3 regions of the Peribacillus sp. NPDC076916 genome follow, and region 1 is predicted to be linked to each of the others. Evidence: riboswitches for the same ligand, from Rfam matches in the RefSeq annotation. Region 1 holds a riboswitch; each other region holds the start of a gene.
The links. Region 1 has a riboswitch for cyclic di-AMP ahead of ACQKFG_RS04140 (APC family permease). Riboswitches for the same ligand answer to the same signal wherever they lie in the genome.
Positions count from the first base shown of each region.

Region 2: linked by a shared signal. The riboswitch ahead of ACQKFG_RS27060 (cation:dicarboxylate symporter family transporter) and the one ahead of ACQKFG_RS04140 (APC family permease) in region 1 are both predicted to bind cyclic di-AMP.
Region 3: linked by a shared signal. The riboswitch ahead of ACQKFG_RS20755 (TrkH family potassium uptake protein) and the one ahead of ACQKFG_RS04140 (APC family permease) in region 1 are both predicted to bind cyclic di-AMP.

Region 1 is NZ_JBNNIU010000001.1:823,882-833,991, forward strand. Features, by position in the region: gene ACQKFG_RS04120 (primary-amine oxidase) at 1-1,837, opposite strand, end outside; gene ACQKFG_RS04125 (DMT family transporter) at 1,923-2,873, opposite strand; gene ACQKFG_RS04130 (aldehyde dehydrogenase family protein) at 2,950-4,422, opposite strand; gene ACQKFG_RS04135 (helix-turn-helix domain-containing protein) at 4,600-5,445, opposite strand; gene ACQKFG_RS04140 (APC family permease) at 6,317-8,143, opposite strand; cyclic di-AMP (ydaO/yuaA leader) riboswitch at 8,282-8,426, opposite strand; gene ACQKFG_RS04145 (hypothetical protein) at 8,620-8,772, opposite strand; gene ACQKFG_RS04150 (GtrA family protein) at 8,778-9,233, opposite strand; gene ACQKFG_RS04155 (glycosyltransferase family 2 protein) at 9,193-10,110, opposite strand, start outside.
Region 2 is NZ_JBNNIU010000022.1:6,027-16,136, reverse strand. Features, by position in the region: gene ACQKFG_RS27080 (PP2C family protein-serine/threonine phosphatase) at 1,146-2,297, shown strand; gene ACQKFG_RS27075 (UDP-N-acetylmuramoyl-tripeptide--D-alanyl-D-alanine ligase) at 2,350-3,732, opposite strand; gene ACQKFG_RS27070 (D-alanine--D-alanine ligase) at 3,892-4,974, opposite strand; gene ACQKFG_RS27065 (hypothetical protein) at 5,330-6,112, opposite strand; gene ACQKFG_RS27060 (cation:dicarboxylate symporter family transporter) at 6,551-7,810, opposite strand; cyclic di-AMP (ydaO/yuaA leader) riboswitch at 7,983-8,129, opposite strand; gene ACQKFG_RS27055 (efflux RND transporter periplasmic adaptor subunit) at 8,325-9,587, opposite strand; gene ACQKFG_RS27050 (hypothetical protein) at 9,602-10,110, opposite strand, start outside.
Region 3 is NZ_JBNNIU010000008.1:135,418-145,527, reverse strand. Features, by position in the region: gene ACQKFG_RS20785 (MerR family transcriptional regulator) at 1-825, opposite strand; gene ACQKFG_RS20780 (GNAT family N-acetyltransferase) at 932-1,381, shown strand; gene ACQKFG_RS20775 (ABC transporter permease) at 1,487-2,503, opposite strand; gene ACQKFG_RS20770 (ABC transporter ATP-binding protein) at 2,500-3,225, opposite strand; gene ACQKFG_RS20765 (TetR/AcrR family transcriptional regulator) at 3,344-3,943, shown strand; gene ACQKFG_RS20760 (hypothetical protein) at 4,164-4,355, opposite strand; cyclic di-AMP (ydaO/yuaA leader) riboswitch at 4,688-4,830, shown strand; gene ACQKFG_RS20755 (TrkH family potassium uptake protein) at 5,005-6,336, shown strand; gene ACQKFG_RS20750 (potassium channel family protein) at 6,360-7,016, shown strand; gene ACQKFG_RS20745 (STAS domain-containing protein) at 7,158-7,991, opposite strand; gene ACQKFG_RS20740 (class I SAM-dependent methyltransferase) at 8,413-9,117, opposite strand; gene ACQKFG_RS20735 (hypothetical protein) at 9,154-9,282, opposite strand; gene ACQKFG_RS20730 (class I SAM-dependent methyltransferase) at 9,376-9,996, opposite strand.

The sequences.
Region 1 (10,110 bases):
TATAAGCGGTAGGCATGACTGGCCAATCTTCAGGTCGGGTTATATGATGGTGGCCCATGTTATACCAGACCACCACATCTTCATTTTCAATGGAGCGCTCGGCTTTAACCCACTCTTCCAACCCATCCCCACCTGCATGTTGGTTTGGGTATCTCCCTGATGCAAACTGTTCTTCAGGATCGAATGGCGTCACCCAAAAATGATGTTTTAAAAATCCAGCCCGTTTTAATAAGGGCGAATCATCATGGGCGAACGGGAAACAGTTCTCCCCGGCAAACAATTTATAACCAACCGGTTCCCCCAATATATTCGTTTTTGATGGATTGACGATTTTCCAGAAACGCGCTGTGCGCAAATCTAGGTCCCGGACCGCCTCGGATTCATTTTTAAGCAAAGTCGAAACCGGGTAGAAGCCATTTCCATATGGGTTGTCCGGTCCTTTTTCCATACTTTTTGTATTGACTTCATAAACTGAATTTTTAATTCCATCAACCATCATATCAAGCCTCATATTAAAGAAATGCTGATGGTGTGCAGCAAATAATTGAGGTGCAACCAAATTGCCATGCGGGTGCTTCCGGTCAGGTTCGATGGCTTGTGTATGCAATATGCCTGTCAATTTCACTTCAAACTGTATCGTCCCATCCTGAAAGAAATACCAATAAAATCCATATTCGTAATTTCCAACTGTCGAAATGCTCGATAGGACCAATCTTCTTGAACGGCGAACTTCAACATGACCTGTCCTCCAATCCGTATGTTTCCACCCGATTCCAAAATCCTCCTCATGTAAACAAATTGCATTTTTAATATGAATTACATTCCCTTTACTATCCACCAGATTCGCGTCAAAGTACTTTATCTCACCTAGACAGTCACACCCGAGTTCTAGTGAGTTCGCCAACATGCCAATGCCGTATTCCCCTGCATCGAATGCATTGTTCCTGTTCACCGGATCTGTTGGATCTCCATAAGGCACCACCATCTCGGATAAAGAAGCTCTATACAGGATTGGCCGCTGCACTCCATCATCATTGTAACTGACCGTATGAAGGACAAGACCTTCACGGGAGTTGAAACCAAAACGGATATTCCATTTTTGCCAATCTATCACATGGCCTTCCGTCGTGAAACTTGGTCCTTTTGGTTGGACTATTTCCAAAGGTTTAACATCCTGCCTCATGTTACCTACTTGATCAGGTGTATAATTTCCATCAAGCGGCGGAAATGGTATGACACCTTTATCCACAATCTTGAGGACTTCCATCTTATTTAAGTCTACAAGGACATATAATCCTGAAATGGGACGAGCATACCCATTATCATATAATGATGTACGGTAATAACATAAAGCCCTGACGATTCGTACATCCACTTCCTCTTCGATTCCAAAATTCCCTGCTGACCATGGATCGACCATGATATCATCCATATTCGTAAGCCCTCTTTTGGCAAAGGCTTTCATCATCTCAGGGTGGCTTTTCATGACTTCCTGACACTCCATGAATTCATCAGCCATTATGGATGGCTGCACTCCAGGAATAAGTTTCCATGACCTTATGCTGCCTTCCGTTAAGGAAACTACAGCCTCATATGTTTTTCCCTCTTTATTATGAAGAATGATACAGAATGCTTCTCTATTGATTCGTTTTTCTTCCCGATAACCCAGAACAATGGATTTTGCAGGTTCCAGTAAGCTGATGTTAGCAAAGCGGTAATGGTCATCCAATCCTTTATCACGTTTTAAAATCTGGACCGTCAGTTTAAGTTCTTCGGCCGTTAATGGATCAAGCGGGTGATTTTCCCTCGTCACTTTCATACTAGACGTTTTTTCCATATTAACCTCTCCCTTATAGTTAAAATATCATTCTATCTATTAAGTAAACTTTCCCTCGAAGTGACTCGTGTATAAAGTGCAAATTTCATTTGCCTACCGCATCATCTTTCCCGATAACTGGAATGGACTCTTTTCCTTCCTTTACACTTTCTTTTGATTCTGCAATGAATATCGATAGTATTAATAAAACAGTCGCAATGATATCGACCTTTCGTAATTTATCCCCCAGGAATAACACGGCATATAGCATTGCAGTAATCGGGATGATTGCCGTTGCCATCCCGATGGTGCTTGCTGGAACCTTTGAAATTCCTAAGTACGTGAAAATATAAGCAAATACCCACCCAAGCAAGGTATAGGCTATGACAGCCCCCCATAAACCAAGCGTCATTTTTCCCCAATCAAAGGATATCGCCTCATGAATGGCCATCGGCAGCGTAGTTAGAAAACCCATTAAGCACAGTCCTGCGGCCATTGTCACCGGTGGCACATCCACTGCGAATTTCTTTGCATATACAAAAAACAAGCCCAATGACACAACTGCCAATATCATGAAAGCAATCCCTAATGCACTGGATTCCCCCTCAGTACTCGCACCTGCGAGCTCCATTACCAGAACAGCTGAAACAGCTAGCATGATGGCTATGCCCTTACGGATGTTCAATCTTTCTCCCAATAATATGAAGGAAAGAACCAGCGTTACGGCTGGCACCATACTATTTATGATTCCAGCCGCTATCACACTAGAGTATTTCAAACCATATAAAAGGAAGACCGTATATAATGTAACGGTAAAAAGGGATTGCATGAATATCCCGAAGTACGTTTTATATCCTAGCCCTTTCCACTTGATTCTTTCGTATATTTTCGCTGCTGGCAGTAAGATCATACAAGCGATGCCAAGCGTCATGGCCGTAAACAGCCATACGGGAATGGTTGCCATTGCTACACTGCCGGCCGGGATTGAAAGACCTAAAACAATCATATTCAATATGATGAAGAGATAGCCAATATTCAGTAAACCCACCCCATTCATACGGATTTATCAAGCGGATAGCAGGAAATCCAACTTAAGCCAGTACCCGTGAGAAGAGCTGATCAAATCCCTGCCCTTAAACTCCATACCAGTTCAAGCCTTGCTCATTCAAATCAATCCACACATTTTTTGTTTCCGTATACAAATCCATCGCTTGGATGCCCAGTTCCCTTCCAAAACCGCTTTGCTTCCTGCCGCCAAAAGGGGCTGTGCTATCAAGCATGCTAAACGTGTTCACATACACCGTCCCCGCTTTTAACCCCCTTACCATACGGTGCGCCCGTTTTAAATCATTGGTCCATAAACCTGAAGCCAACCCATACAAGCTGTCATTTGCCTTGTTCAATGCATCCTCTTCATCTTTGAACTTGATGACCGACAAAACCGGCCCAAAAATTTCTTCCCGGGCAATTGTCATATCATTGGTGACATTCTCAAAAACGGTGGGCGTGAAAAAATAGCCTTTTCCTGCCACCGTGTTTCTTTCGCCGCCCATGACAAGATTAGCTCCCTGTTCCAGTCCGGCCGCTACGTACTGTTGAATTTTGTTCAGTTGCTGTAAAGAAACTTGCGGTCCCATTTGGGTCGTTTGATCTAAAGGATTCCCTACACGGATGGATTGTGCTTTCTTCACGAATGAATCCATGAATCGATCATATATGCTTTCCTGCACAAAAAGTCTTGTACCAGAGGCGCATACTTGGCCTTGGGCGAAGAAGATACCAAACATGGATCCATTCACTGCATTCTCAATGGAAGCATCATCAAAAACGATATTTGGTGATTTTCCCCCTAATTCAAGGCTGATTGGTTTTAAGTTCTTACTTGCTGCCTGCATGATTAGGCGGCCAGTATTCGTTGAACCCGTAAAAGCGATTTTATCGACGTCCGGATGTGATGAGAGGGCATCCCCCGCTATCTTCCCGTATCCCGGAATAACATTGATGACTCCATCTGGAATTCCGACTTCTTGAAAGATTTTAACCATTTCCAGAATGCTTACAGGAGTTTGCTCAGCTGGTTTGATCACGATCGTATTGCCTGCCGCTAAAGCAGGGGCTAGCTTCCACATCGTCAGCATAAGAGGAAAGTTCCAAGGCACTATGGCTCCTATGACACCGATTGGCTCCTTCAAGGTATAATTGAACCGGTTATTAGGAGAAGCAAGGGTACTTCCCTGGACTTTATTTGCTAACCCCGCATAAAATTCGAGTACGTCTATCATGGCTGGCATCGCAATGAATTTTGTCTCATTGATTGGCAGCCCGTTATCTTGTGATTCGACTTCGGCCAGCATATCAGCTTTCTCCCACAGTGCCTGTGCCACTTTATTCAGTAACCTTCCCCTATCCCCCGGCGCCATTCCAGCCCATGGGCCAGATTCAAACGCCCTCCGTGCAGCTTTTACCGCTAAATCAACATCTTCCGGACCAGCCTCGGCAACTACAGCATTCACTTCATCTGTTGCAGGATTAAGTGATTCAAATGTTCTTCCAGATAATGAATCAACCCATCGCCCATCAATGAACAATTGATATTTTTTCCCCATCCATCGTTTCCCCTTTCTAGTGGAAATCTCAAAAACAACCATCGTATATCTATTAAAAGAATAAGGCTACGCATTATTTTTTTATTGTAAAAAGCGGAACATTCAGAATATTTAAGCTATGGATTAAAACCAAACAAAAAAAGATCTCGTATGAACGGGATCTTTCCAATGTAATCACTATATATCAATAACATTATATTGGGTTTGACAATTTCCTGAAACGGCATCGATGAATTCATTAGGAGTCATATAACCAAATTTTTTAAATTCATTAATTAAATGTGATTGATCAAAATATCCATTCTCATTAATCACATCCCAAACCGTAAAAGCCCGTTTGTTCAATAACATATGCAGGGAGTTTTGGAACCTCACTATTTGGCTGAATAATTTGGGCGGCATTCCTACATGGGCATCGAATTGCTTTCGCAAGTACCTTGTAGAGTATCCGGTCTCAGCGGCTAATTGATTCATATTTACATTTCCTTTAGAAGAATATATTTTGTCCAAGGAATATTCTATAATGGCAGGCAACTCATTACACGCAAAAATATTAATCCCTATTTCTTCTTTGAATAGCTTTATTCTTCTACGAAAATCCCGTTCATTTATTAACCTTTCCATAATGGCAGGTCCAATTTTCACCATATCGGCTAAGGGGATTTGGCAATTGATTACCTCCTTCATGGAATATTTAAAATGCTGGGTTTCCTGCTTAGGCAAAAACCTCACACCGAAATATTCACAATTAGCCTGAAAGTTTATCGTTTTGTACTTGAGGACACTCCCGCATACATCTGCGGAGGGGCTATCGGGATCGCAATAAAATAATATGTCGATGCACCCATCGGGAATGACGGACATTGGATTCATTAAATCCCGATTGATTTTAAATTGATAGAATAATGTAGTTGAATGGTCAGAATTTCTTTGTTTATATTCTATATAGTAATCCGATAGAATCTCAAATTCCGGCTGGAATGGAAAATAGTCGAAGGTATTGAAATTCTGAATGATGTTCAACTACCATCACGCTCCTTTTATATTGCATTGTCACCCAGTCCCTTTACCTTTGAAACTTTTGCAAGCAGTGATAATTTCGCAACATTGATACAATGACTTTCATGCTTTCACTAAGCCTGGCTTGCAATTAGGGATTTATTAAAGTAATCGTTTGCCTTGAGTACAGCCGAGAAGGTCATCCACATTTCTTCGCGTTTCCGGAGAGCCGTTCATCATTCTTCCCATGCCTGGATATTATCAACATGAGCGTTGTTTTTATAAATTTTCGACAAGTATTTCCAAAATCCTTTTGACTGAAAAAATTTAAATCATTATGCCTATTCCCTCATCTTACTGCAATCCTTTTTCTTGTATGGGTTTCATTAGCAATAATCGTTATTGTGGATTTAATGAGTTTTTAATTAATGTTTTTCTTCAACTACCGGGGGAGTTAGTTGAAGAAAAGCATCTGTAGGGACTGTCTTTTTATTTATAAGATTATAAAAAAAAGAAAACCATATTTAGGCTTCCTATCAGTTAGTAGACATAAGGAGTTCGGAAAACGACTCTTTCATCAAATGAAGGAACCAACTGCCCCGAAGCAACACCTTCAAATCCCCAGATTTGGTTTCTAACTAAATGCTATAACCAAGTTGATTGGAGTGGGTGTGCAAGACTCCTGCGGGAAAAGCGCGTCCATAAGGGAGACCCACGAAGGCGCAAAGCCGAGAGGGCTTCAGGACCGGCTGCGGAAAGGAGCTGAAATAAACGCCCCAAATTGTACAAGCCATAAAAAAAAACACCCCGTAAATGTTAGTTTGGTGTCTAACATTTACGAGGCAGTTCAAGTTTGCCTGCAGTCTGGGCTTCTATATTTCTTAGATACTGGAACTTACTTCTTCAAATGATATGGCACAGTCGTAACAACCACATTCCTTCTATAAAGTAAGTAGGCACGGATCAGTAAACTTGATTGGTTATGAAGAATATTGTGCCAGCCCTTCTTCGGAATGAATTGGGGGATGATCACCGTAACTTTATAATTGGATTCACTCGCCTTATGTTCAACCGTATCCACGAATTTTGTTAATGGCTGAATGATACTTCTGTAATAAGAATTCAGTGTAACCAGTCGGACATCCGGCTGCCACTTTTTCCATTTTTCTTCGAATTTCTTTTCATCTTCTCTTTCAAAAGCAACATAAACGGCAATGACTTGATGCGCTGAAAGAGATTTTGCATAATTTAAAGAGTTCTCGACCACATGAGTTATCCCGGCCACAGGTACGATAATGATATTTCCTTCAATTGGCAAGATCGGCTCACATGTTGTAATCCTTAGTTGGTCACCAACTGCTTCATAATGCTTTCTGATTCGATGAAAAACTAACAGGATAATAGGTATAAAAATCAAAACAGGCCAAACCTGAGTAAACTTGGTCAAGAAGAATATCATCGTGACGATAAAGCTAATAATGGCACCAATTGAATTAATGGTTAATTTCAACATCCAGCCTTTTGGCTTTTCGCGGATCCATTTAACAATCATCCCGGTCTGGGACAGAGTAAATGGAATGAATACCCCTACAGCATAAAGCGGAATGAGATTTTCTGTATGTCCTTCAAATGAGACTATTAAGATGATCGAGGCAAGTCCCAGTATGATTATTCCATTGGAATACCCTAACCGGTCCCCTCTGATCGTAAACGCCCTCGGTATGAATTTATCCTTCGCTAGATTTACCGCAAGCAGAGGGAAGGCCGAATAGCCAGTATTGGCCGCAAGTATCAAGATCAAAGCAGTCGTACCTTGAATGAAGAAATACATGAAATTCCGTCCAAAGATCTCTTCAGCAACCTGGGAGACGACCGTTACCTCTGCGCTAGGGACAATGCTTAAAGAATAGGCTAAGAATACGATTCCCGAAAATAATACAGCTAATAAGGAACCCATCGCTATTAAAGTTTTCGCCGCATTATTCGGGGCCGGATCTTTAAAGTTCGGGATTGCATTGGAAATAGCTTCGACTCCTGTCAATGCGGAGCTTCCTGACGCAAATGCCCTTAGCAGTATGAATAAACTGATGCCCGCTACCGGAGTCCCGATGGGCGTGTGCAATTCAGGTGAAACTCCCCCTGTCAAAATCTTGTAAATCCCGACACCAATCAAGATGAACAATGCTAAAACGAATAGGTACACCGGATAGGCCAAAACAGAGGCCGACTCCGTAACCCCCCGCAAGTTCAGGATTGTAAGCAGAATGACGAAAATGATGGCTATGATGACATTATATGAATGCAGGCCGGGAAAAGCGGACGTGATTGCATCCGTACCTGCAGAAACACTAACAGCCACAGTTAATATATAATCCACCAATAAGGATCCTCCAGCTATCAGCCCTGGATTGACTCCCAAATTATTTTTTGAAACCACATATGCCCCCCCGCCATGCGGATAAGCGAAAATGATCTGTCTATAGGACAAGATCAAGGCGGTTAACAGGATCAATACTCCGATTGCGATAGGGAGGGAATACCAGAATGCTGCAGCACCGACAGTGATCAGAACGATCAATATTTGCTCAGGTCCATAAGCAACCGAAGACAAAGCATCAGAAGATAATATCGCCAAAGCCTTTGTTTTGTTAAGCTTTTGTTCACCAAGTGCATTTGATTTTAAAGGTCTCCCAATCAAGAATCTCTTTATAGAAGATAACATCAAGTATTCACCACCATATTAAATTTATAATTTTATGCTACCCTGCTGTAGCAAAATACAAGAAGAAATAGAAAAATGCCTACAAGTCATAACTAAATAGACCTGTAGACATCAATTTTTTTGTCTAACAAGCTCCACCTTCCTTCTCATATAACGCTTACGAGGTTAGCTGTCGGATTCGGACCTAAGAGTAGCCCTACCTTGAAAGGATTCACCCCTTGGATTGTCGTAACAATCCCAATACCGGGTCCCCCGCACCATAAGGTTTAAGCGATTTAGAAATATGAAACTGTTGATTATCATACTCCCGTGAAATGGAAAAGTAAATGAAAATTTTGCTCGGAAATATAATTATTTTTTGTATGCGAGGTTTTATTCTTGACGTATATTACATAAGTCATGCAAACACATGGTTCGAAGGGAGGAATGGAGCGTCCAAAAAGAAAAAAAACAAGGAGTGAATGAACAAAAGATGGTCAGAAAAGGAATAAATGATTGCCACTTGGAGAGTGTGAAGGATGAAGTGAAACAGATCTGCCCCCAGCTTGAGTCGTTATACTTGCATTGATTTTCGCTTTCGATTCCACTTTAATTCCCATCCAACCGGGGGCATTATCCCACTGCTCCATCCTAATTAGTTCCTGCCTTCTTGAATTGGTCTTAAATTGCTTTTTTTAAAGACAAAGTATTTCTGGCCAATATAGTTGAGAACTGTGTAAAAAATGGCTCCTATCATCACAGCCACATTTTGTTGTATGGGTAAATGAACGGATCCTTCCATTGATTCGGCAATAGCTTGGCCTAAAGAATATGCGGCGGAATAACAGATCAGGATGACGCAAAAGAAACGTGCAACTCCCCTTCGCCATTCTATATCACTTTTAAAGGTAAAAGTCCTGTTCAAAAGAAAACTCGTTACAGCTCCCGTACCATTACCGATAAAGGTGGAGACCCAGTAAGATAATTCAAGAACATTCATGAGAAAAAGCATGAGGGAAAGTCCAAGCGCTGTATTGACTATCCCAACCAATAAAAAGCGGATAAAGGAGTTAGTGTGTTTTAGATAGTTTTTCAATACTGTTCCGTTCATTGTCTAGTTGCTCCCGTTTTTTTAAATCGAGCGGATTAAATAGGTCCAGATCAACTATATATTTAGGCCGGCGTTTGGATTCATTATAGATTTTACCGATATATTCCCCAATCAAGCCGACTGCAATCAGCTGTAAGCCACCGATCAACCATATGGAGGTGATTAATGAAGTCCATCCAGTCTCGGTCTGCCCATAAAACTTTAACCATAAAAAGTAAGACCCAAAGAGTAAGCTAATGAAAAACGAAAGACATCCTAGCCATAAAACAAGCCGAATCGGTGTAACTGAAAAGGAAGTAATGCCATCAAGCGCAAAAGCAACCATCTTCTTAAATGGATATTTCGTTTCCCCAGCCAATCTTTCTTTTCGATCATAATAAACAGAGTCCGTCTTAAACCCAATGAGCGGTACGATTCCCCGTAAAAAAAGATTCGTTTCATCAAAACGTTCCAACTCCGCGATCGCCCTTTTACTCATTAGCCGGAAATCCGCATGATTATAGACAAGGTTAACCCCCATCTTGTTCATCATTTTATAAAAACCAGTTGCAGATGTTCGTTTAAAAAATGAATCAAGGTCCCTTTTCTGGCGGACACCGTATACAATTTCACACCCTTCATTGAATTTCCGGATGAATTCAGGGATGACTTGAATATCATCTTGTAAATCTGCATCAATGGAGATCACACAATCCGAGGCTTCTTTAGCTGTAAACAATCCTGCCAGAAGTGCATTTTGATGTCCTGCATTCCGGGAAAGCTTTAGCCCACGAACAAATTCATTATTTATCGTTTCCTTATAAATGATCTTCCAAGTTTGATCTTTACTTCCATCGTCAACCAATAGAATTTTACTTTGACCAGAAACAACGTTTTC
Region 2 (10,110 bases), on a different contig from region 1:
ACCTAAAAGTATCTGCCTTTTAGTTCAAATGAACTCAATATGATTTTTTAAAAAGGAAATATACCAGTACGGACATTCACCGGCATTTTTAATTTTAGCGCACGTGTAGACTTATCATTAACATACGCTCATCTTTTTAAAAGTACATGTAACCAAAATTAAATTCAATATGGAAAATTAAAAGTAGCATAAACGGGTGTTTGACCGTTTTATTCAGGTGAGGGCTGCTGCACCTATTATTCATCAGACTTAAAAAGGCTGTATGAACAAAACTTGACGAGAGCCAAGATTCTTATACAAAACAGGCCCGGTGCGTTGAGGATTTGCAGAAGTGGAAAAGCGCTATAATGCGGCTTTATTCCCTAATAGCTACTAAAGCCGCCAAGAGATGCAGCTTTTATATATGACCAGACGCGCGGCCTATTTAATCTAAAATAATCTCAAGAATGAACTCATGAAACATGTAAGAACATACAATTTTGTTGCCTCAACCTGATTAATTTAAATAATCATCAATGATAAGACATTTAAACTCATACTCATATTACCATTTTCAAACTGTTAATGCAATAAAGGATATCGCCCCATTCAGAGTTACTAAAAACTTTAGATCGTTTCAAAAACGAGGAAATTGGATAGTCCCACCTGATAATTGTGCAACATAATTTGTTCATCAATAGAGTTACCTTAGTTACTAAATCCATTCATGAGAAGTGGATTCATACTGCAGACAAATTCTGAAGAAAGCGAGATCCCTGAACCGACTGGAACGTTTTTTAAGGGAGAATCTGATCCAGTTCAGGAGGAATTCAGTGACCTAGTCCTTTTCTATGATGAGACCATTTAAACCACTTACTGTATCCATTTAAATGTTTTGCAAAACGAACATCTATTTATTTACATGATATGTGTTTAAATCAAATAGTTTCAATAAACCTTTTTTCAGGAAGAATTAGTTCGAATGAATGGCCACCACCCACGGTCCCACCGTTGGAAAAAGAAAGGACTTATTATGAATAAATTTTGAATTCCCAGGTATATGGAACCATATATTTTTTGAAAATTCCATCTTTTCATCCGAAAAATATAGTAAATAAGTCTAAATGCAGTATGATTGACCTATCAACAAAATATCGGGGGGTTATATGAATATATTCACAATAGATGTTCCTTTATGCAAGGATTTTGGTCGAATCTTAAAGAAAATGAACAAGAATGTCACCTTTTTGAAGGATCCACTCAATCAAAGTCATCTATTCAAGGATTCAACGGACTTAATGAAATCATTATTTATTTTACCTTTACACATATCAAAAGATTCTTGGCAGGAAACTTCTTTGTTTGCCTTAGCTGAATCTCACGAAATCCCTATCTTATTCATTTACAATCGCGCTTTAGGAATGGAGACACCTCCCGCATTACCGGAAAATACCTTTTATGAAACCATTGCGATCCCTGCCAATTCAGTAGAAGTCAGGATTAAATTAAATTCACTCAAAAACATCAGCATGCAACTGTTTACGGCAAAAATGAAGGGGCAAGAGCTTGAAAAGATACACCAAAAATCAGCAAGGAGCCTGCGAATTGCAAAGGGCATACAGCTTTCAAATTTACCTTTGTCGATCAATAATGAAGATATAGAGGTCAAAGGTCTTTCCCTGCCTTCGAGTGAACTTTCAGGGGATTTATTTTACTGGACGGAGGTTGATGACAGGATATACGGCTTCATAATGATTGATGTATTCGGAAAGGGCATCCATACAGCACTTATAAACATGTCCATACGGACTTTAATCCCCGACTTATTCAAACGTGTAAAAGATCCCATTTTCATAACAGAGGAACTGGACAAACATATGCGGGACCTATTTCAAGGAGTTAATCGGGAAAACAAAAACCATGCTCTCTTTACAGCTTTCATAGCATATGTGAATACAAAGGATCGACTCATCGAATATGTGAACTACGGATTTACTTCAGCCTTCTTGTATTCCCCAAGCACCAACCAAATTCTCAATTTAAACGAAGGGGCCACCCCAAGCGAACTGATTCCCGAATTGCCCATAAAAAAAATAGTCTTTCATTATGAACCAGGAAGCCGTTTCATCATCTATACAGATGGACTCTCTAAAACGCCCAATCCTTCCGCCTTTGACCGGTCTGACAATATCAAGAGGGAGTTCATTGAAAATGTCCATCTCGATACAAATAAGCTTCTTCAGGAGCTTTTGATCTCAAGGATGAGGCATTCAGTGATTAACGATGACATCTGCATTATTGCAGGGACACTTTTTTAAGTACGATAAAAAAAGGCCGTTTTCAAAAAGAAACGGCCCTTTCTACGCTTTTTTATTTTTGTAGGGCTTGAACGACTTCCTCCAGCCTCATGCCCCTGGATGCTTTAACGAGAATGATGTCATTTCCCTGTGTAGAAGACTTAAGTTCCTCTATAAGCTCCTGTTTATCTTGAAAAGGACGAACCTGCTCCGATGAAAAAGACTTGCTCGCTCCCTTGGCAATAAACTCGGCTAAAGGACCAAAAGTGAAGATCTTATCAATCCGTTCATTGGAAATCAATTCACCAATTTTCAAATGAAAGTCTTTTTCCTGTGGCCCTAACTCCAACATATCTCCCAATACAAGGATCTTTTTCTCGAATCCAGATAACCCCTCAACCAATTCCACTGCTGCCTTAACTGAAGTTGGACTGGCATTATACGCATCATTGATGATCTTCTGCCCCTTTGCGCCTTCGACCAATTCCATCCTCATATTAGTTAATTGAATGGTTGACAGACCTTTACAGATCGCTGAATCATCCACATTGAATTCTTTAGCAACCAAGATGGCAGCCAGTGCATTAAGAACATTATGATTGCCTAATACGGGTATCTCATAATCGATCTCCTTTTCACCGCTTGCGATTGTAAACGCGGTACGGTCTACCCCTTGGCTTATGGTCTGTGGATATAAATCATTTTGTTTCGTACGTCCAAAAGATATTACATTTAAATCAGGAAAATCGCTTTTGATCCGATTGCGAAGCAATGGTTCATCACCATGATAGATCAGCTTCCCATCTTTCGCCAAACCTTCGACAATTTCCAACTTTGCATTCGCGATTTCCTCGCGTGATCCTAAATCCAATAAGTGGGATTCACCGATATTGGTAATGATCGCTACATCAGGCTTTGCCATTTTGGATAAAAACTCAATTTCACCGCGGCTGCTCATTCCCATTTCCAAAACAGCTGCTTCAGTATCCTCATCCATCGAAAGCACTGTTAGTGGTAAACCTAAGTGATTATTGAAGTTTCCACTGGTTTTATGAACTTTATAGGTAGTGGCCAGCAACGCAGCCGTCATATCTTTCGTTGTCGTCTTACCGTTGCTTCCTGTTATCCCAATGACATTAATATTCAACTGCTGACGGTAAGAACGCGCCAATTGCTGAAGTGCTTTCTCGGTATTTTCCACAATGATTATCGGTAAATCATTAGGAGGATTCGGAACATCCCTTTGCCAAAAAGAAGCAGCAGCTCCTTGCGCCAATGCTTGCTTGACATACTGATGTCCGTCAACCTGCCCACCCTTAAGCGGTATGAACAAACATCCTTCCTTAACCGTTCTGGAATCGATGGTAACCCCATTAATTCCTTTGGACTGGAATGGACTGATATCATTCAAACCCTCTGCCATCTCATGTACTTGTTTTAACGTTCTCTTTATCATTTTGTTCCTCCTACATTCATCGAACCGTTAATCGCTCTCTACTTCCAATAACCAAACGAAGCAGAAACCAGTTTAAAATCGCACCGGTTCCTGCTGATTGGAATCCATCAAATCAACGTTTGATGGATTGTGAAGTTTACTGCTACATTACTTGCATGATCAAACTGTATATTTGATTTGTTGTTTTTCCTGATGACGTTCCAAGGCAAGTTTCACTAGTTTTTCAATTAGCGCTGGATAGTCGACACCTGTGTGCTTCCACAATAACGGAAACATGCTGAATGGAGTAAACCCAGGCATTGTATTCACTTCATTAATATAGATTTGCCCCTCATTCGTTAAGAAGAAATCAGCGCGAACCAATCCAGAGCAATCCAATGACTTAAAGGCAGTAATGGCCATTTCGGATAAAGTTGCATACTCGCTTTCCGATATCTCCGCTGGAATGACCATCGCTGAATTACCGTCTACATATTTTGCTGAATAATCATAGAAGCTAAAATCCTTCTTAGGGATGATTTCGCCTGCCACTGAACAAGACGGTTCATCATTACCGAGAATACCAAACTCTAGTTCACGAGCAATGACCCCTTCTTCAATGATGATCTTCCGATCGAATTGAAAAGCTTCCGCTACCGCTTTTTCCAGTTCATCAGCATCATTACATTTGCTGATACCGACACTTGAGCCTAAATTGGCAGGTTTGACAAAACAAGGGTACCCCAATTCCTCCGCTACCTTTTTAATGGCACTTTCAGTATTCTTCTCCCATTCGGAACGAATGAACCAAGTGTATTTCACTTGCGGAAGTCCCGCCTGGGCAAAAATGTTTTTCATGATGACCTTATCCATTCCTGCTGATGAAGCTAAAACGCCATTTCCTACATAAGGAAGGTTCAATAGTTCCAGCATCCCTTGTACGGTCCCATCTTCTCCATTTGGTCCGTGAAGCAATGGGAAAATTACGTCATACCCTGTTGATTCACTATTGTCATCAGTTGAATGTGCCTGCAAGGCAAGGGGTGAGCTCGATTTTTCCGGTGAAAATGTTAAAGCCTCCACATTCTCAGCAGGTCCTGTTAACTTTGGTCCATTAATCCATGAACCCTCTTTTGTTATGTAAATCGGATATATATCAAACTTTGCTAAATCGAGAGCTTTAATGACAGCTAAAGCCGTCTGCATAGAAACCTCATGCTCCGCAGATTTTCCACCATAAAGCAAACCAAGTTTAGTTTTCATGAGTTATTACCCTCCAATATTCTTTTAACCATGTTCATTGTATCACTTTACACTAAAACGGATAAAGCGAAACTTCCATCATTGGGGCTTTTCCAATGATGGTTAGTTCAGCCAATCGGGCTTTTACAGGCTGTTGGCCACCACATTTCTTTTTCTTTACATTTGCCTTCCGCTTCCCTTACAGCCTGTTAAGGCGGGGTAAAGCGAAACCTCCATCATCAGAAACGCAGAATAACACCGCCACGTCCTGTGAGCCGCCCTCTCTTGTCTTTTATGCATGAGATGGTAAGTCTTACACCTAAAAAATTGGAGGATGACAAATAATCCAATCCACTAACCTCGGAAGTTGGGATAATCAGGATGATGATGTGTTTTTAATAACGCTTTCCCATACTTTTTCTTTTCGATTGAAGATAATAAAGGCATCGGGCTCATAAATAACTCTATCCGAAAAGTCGTCATGCATCTCATCCATGTTTAAATAATCCCCTACGACCCATGCAGGTATCTCAATTTTCGTTCTTGTATACTTAACATCCCGAAAGGAAAAAGCGAGCCCCTCTCCCAGAATATGAGCCAAGGAAGAAATGATTTCTGCAGGAATCGCCGTCAGCTCTTTTTTCTTTCTGATTCCAAGCCATGTCCTCTCTACTTTTAATGGCTCCAGCTTTAGCGGAATCAAGCTTCCTAACATCATATAATATGTCGAAAGAGAACGAAAATAAATTTTATTGAACCAACCATCATCCTGGGCAAGGTACACAAATTGATTATTCAATTTACGGAAAAACGGGGGACTCAGATGGGTTTTAGCGTGTCCTAAATATAAAAGTTCCGCTATTTCCCTTCCATCCAATTCATCCAGCCCTTCCGCCTCTTCAAAATCGACCCAACAGAAATCTCCATATGCCCGAACATTTTCTTTAACGAGCTTTGCAATATCCTGAGATGAAGCGCTCTCTAGCAGGACATTCAAATTGTATTCCCCACCATCGAATTGATGTTTCAATAATAAGATCGAATCCAAGGTATATGGCAGCGAATAGACGAATTCACGAAAATTGAGTCCATTAAAAAGGACAAACCGTTCGGAAGCCTGCATATACATATATAAGATATCATTGCTATCATTCTTCATAACCTGACCTCCTCCGAGCTCTCAATCAATAATGTTATTTTATCAAACTTTTGGGTTTTCACATAAGTTATATACCACCCAACATTAATCATCATCAGCATCATGTACATAACACGATGCACAAAATCCATATTTTAGTGAAAAATTCCGAATCGGAGGAATTGATTTTGGGTAAAGTTAAAAAAGCTTTTGTCATTCATCCTTTGCATGATGCCGCTTCCATTGATGCAACTAAAAGATCAGGTCTATGGCAATCAGAGAAATTTTCCTTTTGAAAAATATTTATATCAGGTTGATGCAATCCTTGATATCGGATGCGGTACAGGAAGAACCACACTCGCACTATATAAAAAAGGGTTCCAAAATATAGAAGAGAAAGAGTATTTTATTTCAAAAAAAAAAAAAATCCAGAGTGAAATGTCACTCTGGATTTTTATATTAAGAAACTTGCTCTAATTCTTTTTTGGAAGGAGGGTTGAATTGACCTTCCCATTTAGAGATGACGATTGCTGCAAGTGAATTACCGATAACGTTTACTACTGTACGTCCCATATCAAGAATACGGTCGATACCAGCAATAAATGCTAGACCTTCAATAGGAATACCGACAGTTCCCAATGTCGCTAAAAGAACTACGAAAGATACACCTGGTACACCAGCAATCCCTTTGGACGTGATCATTAACACTAGCATTAGCGTAATTTGCTCATATGCGCTTAAGTCGATGCCGTACATTTGAGCGATGAAGATAGCTGCTAACGCTTGGTATAATGTAGAACCATCAAGGTTAAAGGAGTATCCAGTCGGAATTACAAATGTAGCAATATGTTTCGGACATCCCGCTTTCTCCATTTTTTCCATGATTTTCGGAAGAACCGCTTCTGAACTTGCAGTAGAGAAAGCAAGAATCAATTCTTCTTTTAGAAGTTTAATCAACGTAAAGATATTGAATCCGACAAATTTCGCAATAAGACCAAGAATGACTATTACAAAGAAAATCATTGTTCCGTAAACAGAAAGCGCTAACTTTCCTAACGGAATTAAAGATTCCAAACCGAATTTGGAAATAGTCACACCGATTAGTGCAAATACACCGATAGGAGCAAATTTCATGACCATGTTAGTTAGGTAGAACATTCCTTCAGCTACACCTTGGAAGAAACGGAATACTGGTTTACCCTTTTCACCGATGGCCGCGATACTAAGTCCAAACAACACGGAGAAGAAAATGATCGCTAGCATATCGCCTTCTACCATGGCTTTAACTGGATTGGATGGCACAATGTGAACGATTGTATCCACGAACGATTCATGCTGCTTAGTTTCGGCTGTATCAACATAGGTAGAAATATCAGTTTGTTCTAGCTTGTCCATATTCACACCAGCACCAGGCTGGATGATATTCGCTGATATTAAACCAACAACAATCGCAATCATCGTTACCACAACAAAGTATGATATTGATTTAGCTCCAAGTTTACCTACAGCTTTCAAATCACCTACACCAGCAACTGCAACGATAAGGCTTGAAACGATGATTGGCACTACAATCATTTTAATCATTCGTAGGAAAATGTCTCCGAATGGTTGTAAAAAGTTTTGGGCCGTCTCACTACCATAAAAAATGGCACCAACGATAATCCCTAGAATTAAACCAATAAAAATTTGGCTAGCTAAACTTAGTTTGAATTTCTTCATTTACTTTCCTCACCTTCCATAAAGTCTTTGATGCAAAAACATTTTTGTCTCGGTAAGGGAAACAAGATACTAATAAAAGAAAGTAATTTTTCTTTTTTTGAAAAACTCTGTCTTTACGCCGAAAAAAAAGACACTTCATGTGTCGATTTCTTATTGGCGTGAATATTCACACATGTTCCCTTAAAGACGCTGACGAGGTTAGCTGTCGGGTTAGGAATTGGAAACACAAAGCCCTTTCATTTCTGAATTCACCCCTAGCGGATAAAATCCACAAAAATGGGTCCCCCGTTCTTGGAATAAGATTAAGCGAGTTAACTTATAATAAAATATTATACTAAAAATGATAATCTGTAAATATTTAATCGCATCCGTTTATAAAAAATCTTTAAATATGTCTGAATATTCTGTATTAATCGCTATTATATCTATAATTACTATCCCAATTTTTGATCAATAAGTTATATTGATATAATTAATGAATAATTTTACATCACCTCTTTTGTTAAAGGAACGGTTATTTTTCCAAAATGCCAAGTAACAGATATCTTACTTTTTCCCTAGAGGTGAATTTTTTATAAGTCGGAACTTTCACTTTTTCAAATTGAATCGGAGTAATAAAATTAGAGTGGTTCTTCACTGCCACATCCGGCTTCAGCAGGATGACGTCACCTACAGACGGTCCCTTTATTATTTCTTGCTTTCCTTCCGCTTTAAGACCTTTTGTAATGTAATGTTTATCTACATATCCTTTTTTTGTCAATTTGTAAATATAAGGATTTTTTCGGTAATTCACCGCCTCTATAGGTACGGAGGGTACACCGGCTTTCTCATTGGTTATTACAGTAAGATCCACTTTGGATCCCACTAACAAAGGTTCCGTTACTTCGCCTTCCGGTTCGATTAAAGCCTGAAATGGAAATCTGTTATCTTTTTTTAACGACGGCTCTTCAGCTGGATAGGAATGGATACGGCCTATCGTTCCTTTCAATGCCTTTTTTGAATCAGAGGAACTTGCTTTTATAGTCATGCCCACTTCAGCCTTTTTCATTTCCTCTTCGGAGAATTGCCCTTCAATTGCCATATTTGTAGAAACAATGGATATGATGGGATTTTTCAGGTTTTTATTGATATTTTTAACTACACCATCAGCCTCGCTCGTTGTCACGATAGCATTGGACTGCTCCTCAATTGAACTCAATTTGGCGTCAAGCATTTTCACTTTTTCATCCAAACTGTTTCTTTCCAGTTCCTGCTTGTACATTTCTTGCTCAATGTTACTTTTAATAAGATCCGTCGAGTTTGTGGTTAAATCACTACTCAAGTTTTTTTCCACCGATTCATCAATGGCCGCTATTCCAGAATCACTGGTCAGGGACCCTTGATATGACCTCAACTTGCCTATGTATTCTTCAATCCCAGCAATTTCTCCCTCAGCTGCCGTTTTTTCCGCTTCTAAATCCGCTTTTAGCGCATCAAGTTCGGTCGTCTCATACTCAAACAATGAAGATCCAGCCGTAATCGCATCGCCTTCTTTTACAAGGAATTTCTTAAAATCATTTTTCTTGGTATCAAAATAGATATCATACACTTCTACAGGTTTAATTACCCCATTTGTTTCAATAGTATCCCTAATTGTATCCTTTTTTACCTTTGTCCAATTTTCAACGAAAATAGTTCGTTCCACTTTGCTTTCTTTTTTTTCAAGAAGGTATATGTTAACGGCTATTAAGACTATCGATGCAATCGAGACCGCTGCTATTTTCCATTTTCCGCTCATTCTTTTCACCCGCCTTATACAAATACGCCTACTTGGATGTATGCTAAAAAGGCTTTAACAAACCATGTGGCCAGATAGAATAGAACAATCATTAAAAGGACCAAATAATTATTTCGGTCTGAAAATTCCTTTAAATAAAAATATTGCAGAGCAATAATAAGAAATTGAAAAATGGTGATTTCGCTGAAAAAGTGAATGAAATAATCACTTCTGAGAAAATACTGACTGATGATCCCAAATGAAAAAGGATTGGCATCGCTGCCTATATCCATTAAAACAAATAGAGGAACTAGTAATGTTTTTTCCATTAATTGCAAACCAAAAAGAATCATTTGAACGATGACTAATTTTATATATGGGATATCAGTGACGATCCAAAAGAATAGAGCTGCTAAAAATATGTATATGGAAGGGGTGAGTATGCCTGTTACTATATTGCCGCTCAAAATCAGCAACTTTGCTGCTTCGAATTCATTGGCACTCATCGTCGTGACTTCTTTGGAAAATGATTCTGAACCAATGC
Region 3 (10,110 bases), on a different contig from region 1:
TCATTCCACTTCAACCATGATTTGCGTCAGGTAATTTTCATACCCCTTTACCGCGACTTCATCCAAGATGTATTCTTCGTATGCAAACGACTTGAGGTTCAAGTTTTCACTCGCCATGAATTGTAAGATTCTTTCGTACGTTTCGGAGATATTTTTATAACTGCCTTTATGATAGGCAACAACATAGAATCCCTTCGGTTTTGAATAGAATTTGGGGGCTGGGTGCCTTTCCATGACTTTCGTGTACAAAAATGAATAGTCATCATGATTCCCGTCGATGATGTTTTCTTTACTAATCATGGCCCCGATAGGGAATCCTGTGTAAAATTCATTTTCATTACAGAAATCAATGAAGTCAGAAGTAGATTTTAAGAATTCGGCATCAGAAGAGTTCAGGATGGATTCACTAAGGAAGAGCTGTTCTTCCTCCTGAAGTTTCAAGGTGATTTGAGAGTCATCCATACAAATCGCTTTTTCAGTGAGGTATATTTTCGTTTCAATGATCTTCTGCACTCTGTGAAGGTTCTTTATCTTTTTTTCCAATTCTATGGTCTTTTCTTTGAAAAGTTCAATTAGTTCCATAGGTGACCTGTTAGTAAGAAACCATTTGATCTCTTTCAAAGGCATATTGAATTCTTTTAAAAGCGTGATGACCGAAAAAACTTCGAATTGTTGATAAGAGTAATACCGATAGCCCTTTTCGTTTTTTAAATCAGGAGTAAGAAGCCCAATCTCATCATAATGAATGAGCGTTTGTTTTTTTACATTGCATAATTTGGCGAATTCGCCAGTCGTAAAATATTTGCCTACATTTCCATCGGACATCACGATCTCTCCTCTTGACTATATGGTAACCATATACCTTAGTGTATTAATATATCATGATAACAAAACGGATAACCAGGTGCGAAATGAGGAAGGAAAATAAATGATGAAGACCACTATACATGAAGTCTCGAACGAAAATGTAACGGATATTTTGAAATTGCAAATAAACGAAAAGCAAAAGGCTTACATCGAAACGACTGAACAATGTTTAAAAGACGCGAAGGAATGTAAATACTACAGACCAGTTGGGCTTTATTCGGATGATATCTTGGTTGGTTTTGCGATGTATGGCTTTTTCCCTGGGGAAGGCGAAAATGGCAGAGTGTGGTTAGACCGCTTTTTCATTGACGCTGAACATCAGGGTTTCGGGCTTGGCAGTATCTTATTGGAGGCTTTAATAAAAAGATTAATAGAAGAATATGATTGTCCTGAAATTTATTTAAGCATAGTTGAAGATAATCAGGCCGCCCTTCATTTGTATAAGAAATACGGCTTTGCATTCAATGGCGAATCAGATTATAACAATGAAAAGGTCATGGTCAAAAAAGTATAGGTATGATAATAGCTAGTCCTTTTCAACTCAAAAGTATGTCCAGCAATACAGAAAAAGCCGGTTCCCCTTGTTCCAGGAATCCGGCTTTTTTTAAGATGGTTCATTTTAAAGTGAACGGTACTTTTTTAAACTAATAATATTGATGGTGATAAAGACGGCTGCAAATGCAAGGAGAATGAGGAGATCCAGTAATACCTCATTGAACGTGAAGCCTTTGTACATAATGCCGTTCATGGCATCCGATGCGTAATAGAGAGGCATGATCTTGCCGATTTTTTGCAGCCAGTCCGACATGCCATCCAATGGGAAAATCCCTGTAAAGAAGACTTGCGGCACGATGACGAGCGGAATGAATTGTACCATTTGGAATTCGGATGCCGCGAAACTCGATAGTAATGTACCAAGCGATAATGCAACGAGCGCGACCAGTATATTCGTCAGCAAAACGAGCCAAATGGAGCCAACAAGGACGATATCCAATACATTGACAGCATATAGGACGACAATTATGGTTTGAACTAGAGCAAATAAGCCATATCCGATCACATAGCCCGCTACGATTTCGTATCTTTTAATCGGGGTGGCAAGCAGCCGTTCCAGCGTACCACTTGTACGCTCTTTCAAAAGCGCGATTCCCGCTATTAAAAATACAAAGAAGAAAACGAAAAAGCTGACGAGCATCGGACTGAAAGTATCAAAACCCTTTGTGTCTGCATCCCCGTATACATATTGCTCCTCAATTGAAGGCGTGTTTTTTTCATTCCCTTGCAAAGCATGCATCATTTGCATTTGAACGGCCTTTGCACGGGACGGTTCGTCGTTCAATAGTGTCAGTTTCATTTTTCCATTTTCAACATGCAGCCAGCCATCCGTATCATTTTCTATCATTTTTTCCTGAGAAAATTCCTCAGCAGCCGATACTTGAAAATCCGCTTGTTTCAATGCTTTGACCACGGTTTCATCACTGCCTGTAACAACGAGCTTCAAAACACTTGCTTCTGTATCGAAAATAAAATACATGAGCGTTAAAATGAGCAATGGAGCCAGGAAAAATAAAGCGAGTGTCCTTCGATCCCGGCGCAGCTGCTGGGTAATTCGAGTAACTAGAGAGGCCATTCTCATTTTAGGCCACCTCCAATCCTTAAAAAAACATCATCAAGCGTTTCCGCGGCAAATTGTGTTTTTAAAGCTGCCGGGGTTCCTGCCGCGATGATTTCACCTTCACGCAGCATCGCCAGTTTATCGCATCGTTCCGCTTCATCCATCACATGCGTCGTGATGATGATCGTCTTATGATCTTCGTTTCTTAAACGCTCAAGTTCCTGCCAAATCGATTGTTTCAGCAAAGGGTCTATTCCTACTGTCGGTTCATCCAAAATGAGAATCTCCGGATTTTGGATGAGTGCCGCCGCCAGTGACAGACGGCGTTTCATTCCCCCGGAATAATGCGCAACCCGAACATTCAAATCGCTCGTCAACTGTACGATTTCAGCTGCATATCGAATGCGTTCCCTTCGTTCCTTTTTCGAAAAACGGTATAGCTTCGCAAAAAATTCGAGATTTTCAGCTCCGGTCAATTCTGTATATAAAGCATCGGACTGTGCCATATAGCCGACATCCATTAACAGCGCTCGATTTGGCACTTCATGATCCAGAACCGTGACTTTACCCGCATCGGGCTTAATCAATCCGACAATCATTTTAATCAAGGTCGTCTTTCCGCATCCGGATGGACCTAGCAAGCCAAAAATCCCGTTTTTTTCAATACTCAGGCTCAATGGCTGAATGACCTTTTTATGATGAAAACCTTTGGCAATCCCTTCAATGGAAATCGCATTTTTCAATGTACACACATCCTCCCTCTTTAATTAACACAGTGTTGAGTGTATCATCATTCTAAGGCAGCATTTGTTCTAATACAATCAACACATTTGGAAAAATGTTCAGTGAAGGAGACATTACATGGCATCGATTCATGAGGATATGGTACAAAAGACGAAGATGCAGATACAACATCATTTTATTGCACTCGTTGAAACAGAGGGGTTCTCACATGTATCAGTGAAGAAAATTGCAGAGCGCGCCAACATTAATCGGGGCACATTCTATTTGCATTACACAGATAAATATGAATTGATGGAGCACTTACAGCAGGAATTGTTAAATGAACTTCAAACCCGCATTACTGCCATTTTGCCGGAAGAGGCTTTCAGGGCTCTTCATCAACAGCAGCTTTACACGCCCTTCATAGAGATTTTTCAATTCATCAGTGAACATGCCCACGCTTTGAGGGCCATTCTAGGTGATCAGGGCGATCCTTCTTTTGCCAAAAAAATAAAGCGCGTATTCGGTGAAGTACTATTGGATCGTTTGATCAGCCAGCACCCAGCAGCTAAAAATGAAGCGTTCCGCATGTATATGCACGCCTTCCTGACATCGGCGATTTTAGGGGTGATACAGGAGTGGCTGGAGAATTGTGAAGAGCAAACGGCGGAAGAAATGGCGAAAATCCATTTTCAAATCTTGAACTTCATCAGCCAATTGCGCACATTCATACAATGAACGAATCATCAAAGGCATGTTCCATCAACATGCCTTAAAATCGGATTACATCTTTTTTCTTCGCTTTCACCTCTACATTCCCAACGCAAAAAAACTCATTTTTAAATAAATGAGTTTAAAAGCAAAACAAGATATGGATTTTTCGCTCAGCGTTCCCGGATAGTACACAGGGATTTCATAATTGAATAATACCGCTAATGATGTTGGGATTTTAGTTGATTTACCTTAGGGAAAACAATTTTAAAAACGGATTCTTTTTCTTATCCGTTATCCTTAACTCATCCATGATGATTTGATCCTCATGATCGGCTATCCATTTCCTTAGTGCATCTTTATCCTGGCATTGTGTTAAATATGTCTGGCCACCCTTGCCTGTAGCATTAATAACATATCTATTGAACGTTTTCTCCATAATTGCCCGCCTTTTTAGTAAAATGTCTTGAATCTTTAAATACGAATGCAATGCTTTTTCCTTTATCATTTACAAAAGAAACATAAAAATATATATATTAGAAATTTTGATTGGCAATAGCTTGTTCGCTTGAATGTATTGAATAAAGTACCTCGAGCTGGTTATCATAATTGGATTAATCGAACCTATCATAATGTGCTAACTAATATTTGTCAATACGTTTTTTCAATGTAAATGAAACGTAAATTTTCAGTCTTGTTAAAGAAATATTTTTTTACGATTTAGGGGTTTACAACTGATAAATGATGGGAGTAGAATACGTTTATCAATTTAATGCATTTCGGCCTAAACTCAAGGGAATTGAGTACGGAGGACCCAATCAATTGGGGTTAATTCTGCCTTGCAGAAGGGATGAGATCAGCTCTTTCGCCATCCTACCCGTCAGCTAACTTCGTCGGCTAAAGCGAGGGAGGTCATAAGACCGCCTATTTCGGGAGTTTTTTTCACGCTTTTTGTGGCAAAATAACTGTTCGAAGTTTTTGCTGGTCTTTTTATTATGCCTTTAAAAAGATTCTGAAAGCAGATTGATGATTAAAGCATCATACAGTTTTACACAATTTTTTTATAGGTAGGGATGATTTATTTGAGAATGACAAAAAGTTTATTGGATCCGCCAAAAATACTTGTACTCGGCTTTGCCATCCTGATACTTATTGGGGCCTATTTATTAACCCTGCCGATTTCCACTGAAAATGGCATTGGTCTTCCTTTTCTGGATGCTTTATTCACCGCAACTTCCGCTACATGTGTAACAGGATTGGTCGTAGTGGATACGGGATCGACCTTCACCACTTTTGGTGAGTTGGTCATCTTAACACTGATTCAGATAGGCGGTTTAGGGTTCATGTCATTTGCGACATTTTTCTTTTTCCTTTTAGGCAAAAAGATTTCTTTAAAAGGCAGGTTACTCTTGCAGGAGTCATTAAATAATCTATCCATGGCAGGTGTAGTCAGGTTAGTAAAACGGCTTTTAATTTTCACGGCCATCATTGAGGGCATGGGTGCCCTTATTTTATCGATTCGCTTTTCTTTTGACATGCCAATCGGAAAGGCAATCTATTACGGGGTTTTTCATTCCATATCGAATTTCAATAATGCCGGCTTTGATTTAATGGGGGAATTCAAGAGTTTGACCCCTTATGTATCGGATCCATTCGTAACCCTTACGGTCGTCTTCCTCATCACGTTTGGCGGAATAGGTTTTATCGTGATGAATGAACTATACGAATACCGTGATACCCATCGTTTATCCATACATACGAAGGTTGTTCTGACGACTAGCTTGGCACTTACGATTGTCGGCGCAATTTTAATCTTTTTATTCGAGTTTGGTAATGCCAAGACATTGCAGCCTTTATCTTTCATGGGTAAAACGCTGTCCTCATTATTTCAATCGGTTACACCTAGGACGGCAGGATCCAATACGTTGAATATCCCTGATTTAACTCAGCCTACATTACTGCTCATCATTTTCTTGATGTTCGTCGGGGCTTCGCCCGGATCGACTGGCGGCGGAATTAAAACAACCACATTAGCAACGCTTGTCGGAACGGTTTGGTCACAGATTAAAGGAAAGGGTGATGTGGTATTATTCCGTCACCGCATTGTGAGTGAAACGATCTTTAAAGCATTATCCGTTACATTCATTGGCGTATTCATGGTTTCAATCATCTCCATATTGCTGACCATCACTGAAAGCGGAACTGATTTCTTGATGATTTTGTTTGAAGCCACTTCAGCATTCGCCACCGTGGGACTTTCAATGGGGTTGACCCCCGAATTATCACCGGTTGGCCGGATGCTCATCATTTTCACGATGTTTGCAGGCCGTGTGGGTCCTTTGACTTTGGCCTTTGCCATCGCTATGAGGCGCAAACCAGATCCGTTCCGACGTCCAAAAGGGAAAATCATGATTGGTTAAACATAAATGAAGGAGTGTAAAAGATGGGAAAACGACAATATGCCGTGATCGGTTTAGGCAGGTTCGGAACCAGTGTGGCCCATAGATTATATACGGCTGGCCAAGAGGTATTGGGTGTTGATGTCAACGAGGAAAGAGTAGAAAATGCGGAACTGAGCGTTACCCATGCGATCATGGCGGATACGACGGAAGAAGAGACTTTGAAGTCAATCGGAATCCGTAATTTCGATTGTGTCATCGTAGCCATCGGAAATGACATGCAATCGAGCATTTTAACTACCTTGCTTTTAAAAGAGCTTGGGGTCGATAAGGTCATTGCCAAAGCACTTAATAAAAATCACGGTCAGGTGCTCACTAAAGTCGGAGCTGACTGGGTCATCTATCCTGAGAGGGATATGGGGGAACGGGTCGCGAATCAGCTCCTGTCCCCTAACATGCTGAACTATATAGAGCTCTCTAAAGAATACAATATCGAGGAAATCATCCTGCCCATGAGCATGAAGGGAAAAAGCCTCAGGGAGCTTGATCTACGGGCAAAATATAATATCAGCGTCATTGCCATAGTGAGTAATGGAGAAATCATCATAGCCCCCTCACCAGATCAGGATATCCATGAAAATGATATGCTTTTAGTGGTTGGCAATAAAAAAGATCTAGCCGTCTTTGCCAATATTGAATAATCCAACAGGTTCCGGCTTTTGCTTTTTGGGCCCTGTATCTAGTTTGAATGCAGCATCACTTATACATGCCAGAAGACCCCCATATGGAGGTCTTCTCGATGAAGTTTATAACGAGCATTCCATTCCCTGGATATGTATGTATTATTTCATCGTACTGATTGCCTGGGCAAGAGTGGACTTTATCGTCACTTTATCAAAAGGAAGTTGAAGCTTAACGGCAGTCATGGCTATTTCCGGCAGAAGTCCTGAAAGGGTTGTTTCAATTCCGATCAAATGTAAGGATTCAATCAATTGCGACAGCTGGTGGGCGGATGCACCATCTATTGAATGAACGCCCGATAGGTCAATGAAAAGCCTTGTGACATTTTTTTCAACGCATTTTTGTAAGGTGTTTTCAAGCAAGGTCATGCCCCTTGTCGTGTCAATATTGCCTATCAAGGGAAGCAACGCCATGTTATCTTTAAGGGAAATGATGGGCGTGCTCAATTCATCGATCGTTGCCTGTTGGGCTTTCATGATTTTATTGGCATATCTATGATTCGCTTCAGTAAACCTCTCCATCACTTCACTGAACACCTTCACCACTATCCGGTACCAGGAATTTATTTCTTCCTGTGGATATTGGTCACCATGCAATTCCACAAACCTGTCAATATAATCAAGGTATTGATCTTGCGTTCTAAAAAACTCCCTCAATATAAAATAGATGGGTGTATTTAAATGCTGCTCATCCTTACCGATATCTTCAATCCAATCATCAAGCCTCTTAAAGAATTCCCTCTCCCCTGTATCGAAGACCTGAAAGAAACGCAAATGGAATTCATTATTTTGCTGCTTAAGTTTTTTAATCACTTTGGGATCGGATGAGCTATAAACACCCGCTTTACCGCTTTTATTCAATGTTGCGTACCAATCATCAGTCAATTGTGCTGCCGCGCCCACTAAAAAGGAATATAATTCTTTATTTCTATGCATAAGTTTCTCCACCTATTTTTTATAAAATAGCATTCCAATTGGTCTCAGTAATCAATAAATCGAATGCACTACATACAGAAATCAGCATTGTCAGGCATTTAAAGTTAAACGTTTCATCAGCTAAGGAAAAGCATCGAAGATAACCTCTTCAATACATGGATTGTCATGACCTGATGCCCAATGGTCCCCTCTTTCCATATACCTTCCCAGCTGTTTTTGAAACCATGCAACCACTGTTTTTCAAAAAAAAATTTGCAGGAACCTACATCTATCATTCTGGTGAATCTGCGTTCCCCCAAAAAGCATTTTATTATTAAAGTTTACCATTTTTATATTTTGTTAACAAATCCCTCCTTTTCCTCATAAAAAAAGGACCTGTTCCCAGATCCTCCGTTTAAAACCATCGCATCACCATTTCACCTTACTTTTTCATAAATAAGGCTGTCCATAAGCCTTGCACCCCAAACGTTTCATCCGATTGTTCCATTTTCCTCATTTTACGTATTTCCACCACTTCAAATTCCTTGAAAATCATTCTGAGTTTTTCTTCAGTAAAACCTAATCCGCCTTTAAGGCTCCTTTGCCTGTATACCTCCCAATCTGAAAGATCTGCACCACCCAATATGCCGCCTTCGACAAAACAAGTAATTGAATACAATCCCTCAGGCCTTAGCGCCTTTTTCACCATCTCCAAATAATTGATCCTTCGATGTGGGGCAATATGGTGAAAACAACCTGAATCATACACGAAGTCATATTGCCCTTCCTCAATATCCAAATCAAATATATTCCTTTGAATGAAGTTCACGTGCACTTTCTTTTCTGCCGCTCGTTCTTTTCCCCATTCCAGTCCTGCCTTCGAAAGATCAACCGCATCAACGGAACAGCCCTTTTGAGCAAGGTAAACGGCATTTCTCCCAGGTCCGCACCCAAGCTCAAGAACCTTTCCTGGCCCAATTGCCCCTCCATCAAAATATGTAACCAAATTCTCATCAGGGAAATTTTCGAAAAAGGGAACCCCCTTTTCACGGTCTTCATAAAAATCATTCCAGAATGCAGTTGGCTCACGCAATAACGAGTCCAGCATATTCAATAGATCTTCATAGGTTATAATCGTCTCCGACAATACCATCACCTCTTCCCATCGTATCCCGCCATTTAATTATACTGGTTTCAGCCAGATGCCCCTATTCTTACTCATCGCTACTTTGACCATCTCTTCTATAATGTCGACACCGTAACTTTTGCCAAGAATGTTCAGTTGAGCCAATTTGGATAATGTGGCGTCCATTCCATTAAAACTTCCAGAATGGTATCATTTCCATTACTATTCAATTGGGATAGGGGTCCTTTCTGATTTTCCATAGACTCCCAAACCAATCTATCAAATCCGCTTACTGATGATTATCTTCCTATACATTCCATTCAGCATGATCGGTCGATCCTCTTCAATTTTCATATACTTATCATGTCTACTGAACAAGACTTCAAACCGCAAGCCAATATCCGTTCCTAAAAATCTAATGATGGGCCGCAGAAGCTTTTTGGGTAGCGATAGCCGTTCATCTTTAGAAATAAACTTATCGAATAGTATGATTTTCCCCTCGCCTTTTAAAACCCTGATCATTTCCCGAAGGCATTCATCGGCATCAGGTACGACGGAAAGAACCAAACTTCCCACTATGTAGTCAAACGATTCATTATCGAATTCCATATGCTGTGCATCCATCTCGAGAAAATTGATCGAAGTATTATCAAATTTCTCCATCGCTTTATTTAGCATATCGGCTGACAGGTCTATCGCCGTTATCTCCAGATCAAGGTTCTTGATCAACTCCAAATCGGCCCCGGTACCTACGCCCACAAACAGAACCTTTGCATGATCTTGGAAATGCATCTCATCAAATATTCTTTTCCTGGCATCTAAAAAGAGATGAGAATTGAATATTTTGTCATAAATCGGCGACCAAACCTTATAAATCACTTTATTCCACGAATTATTCAACATCCCCACCCCCTTGCTTACTTTTTCTATAAAGCATTAAAAATCCCTTCCAAGCTGATATCATATCTGGATAATTAGTAAGAATAATCTCCATGCGACGCTTAAATGCAGACA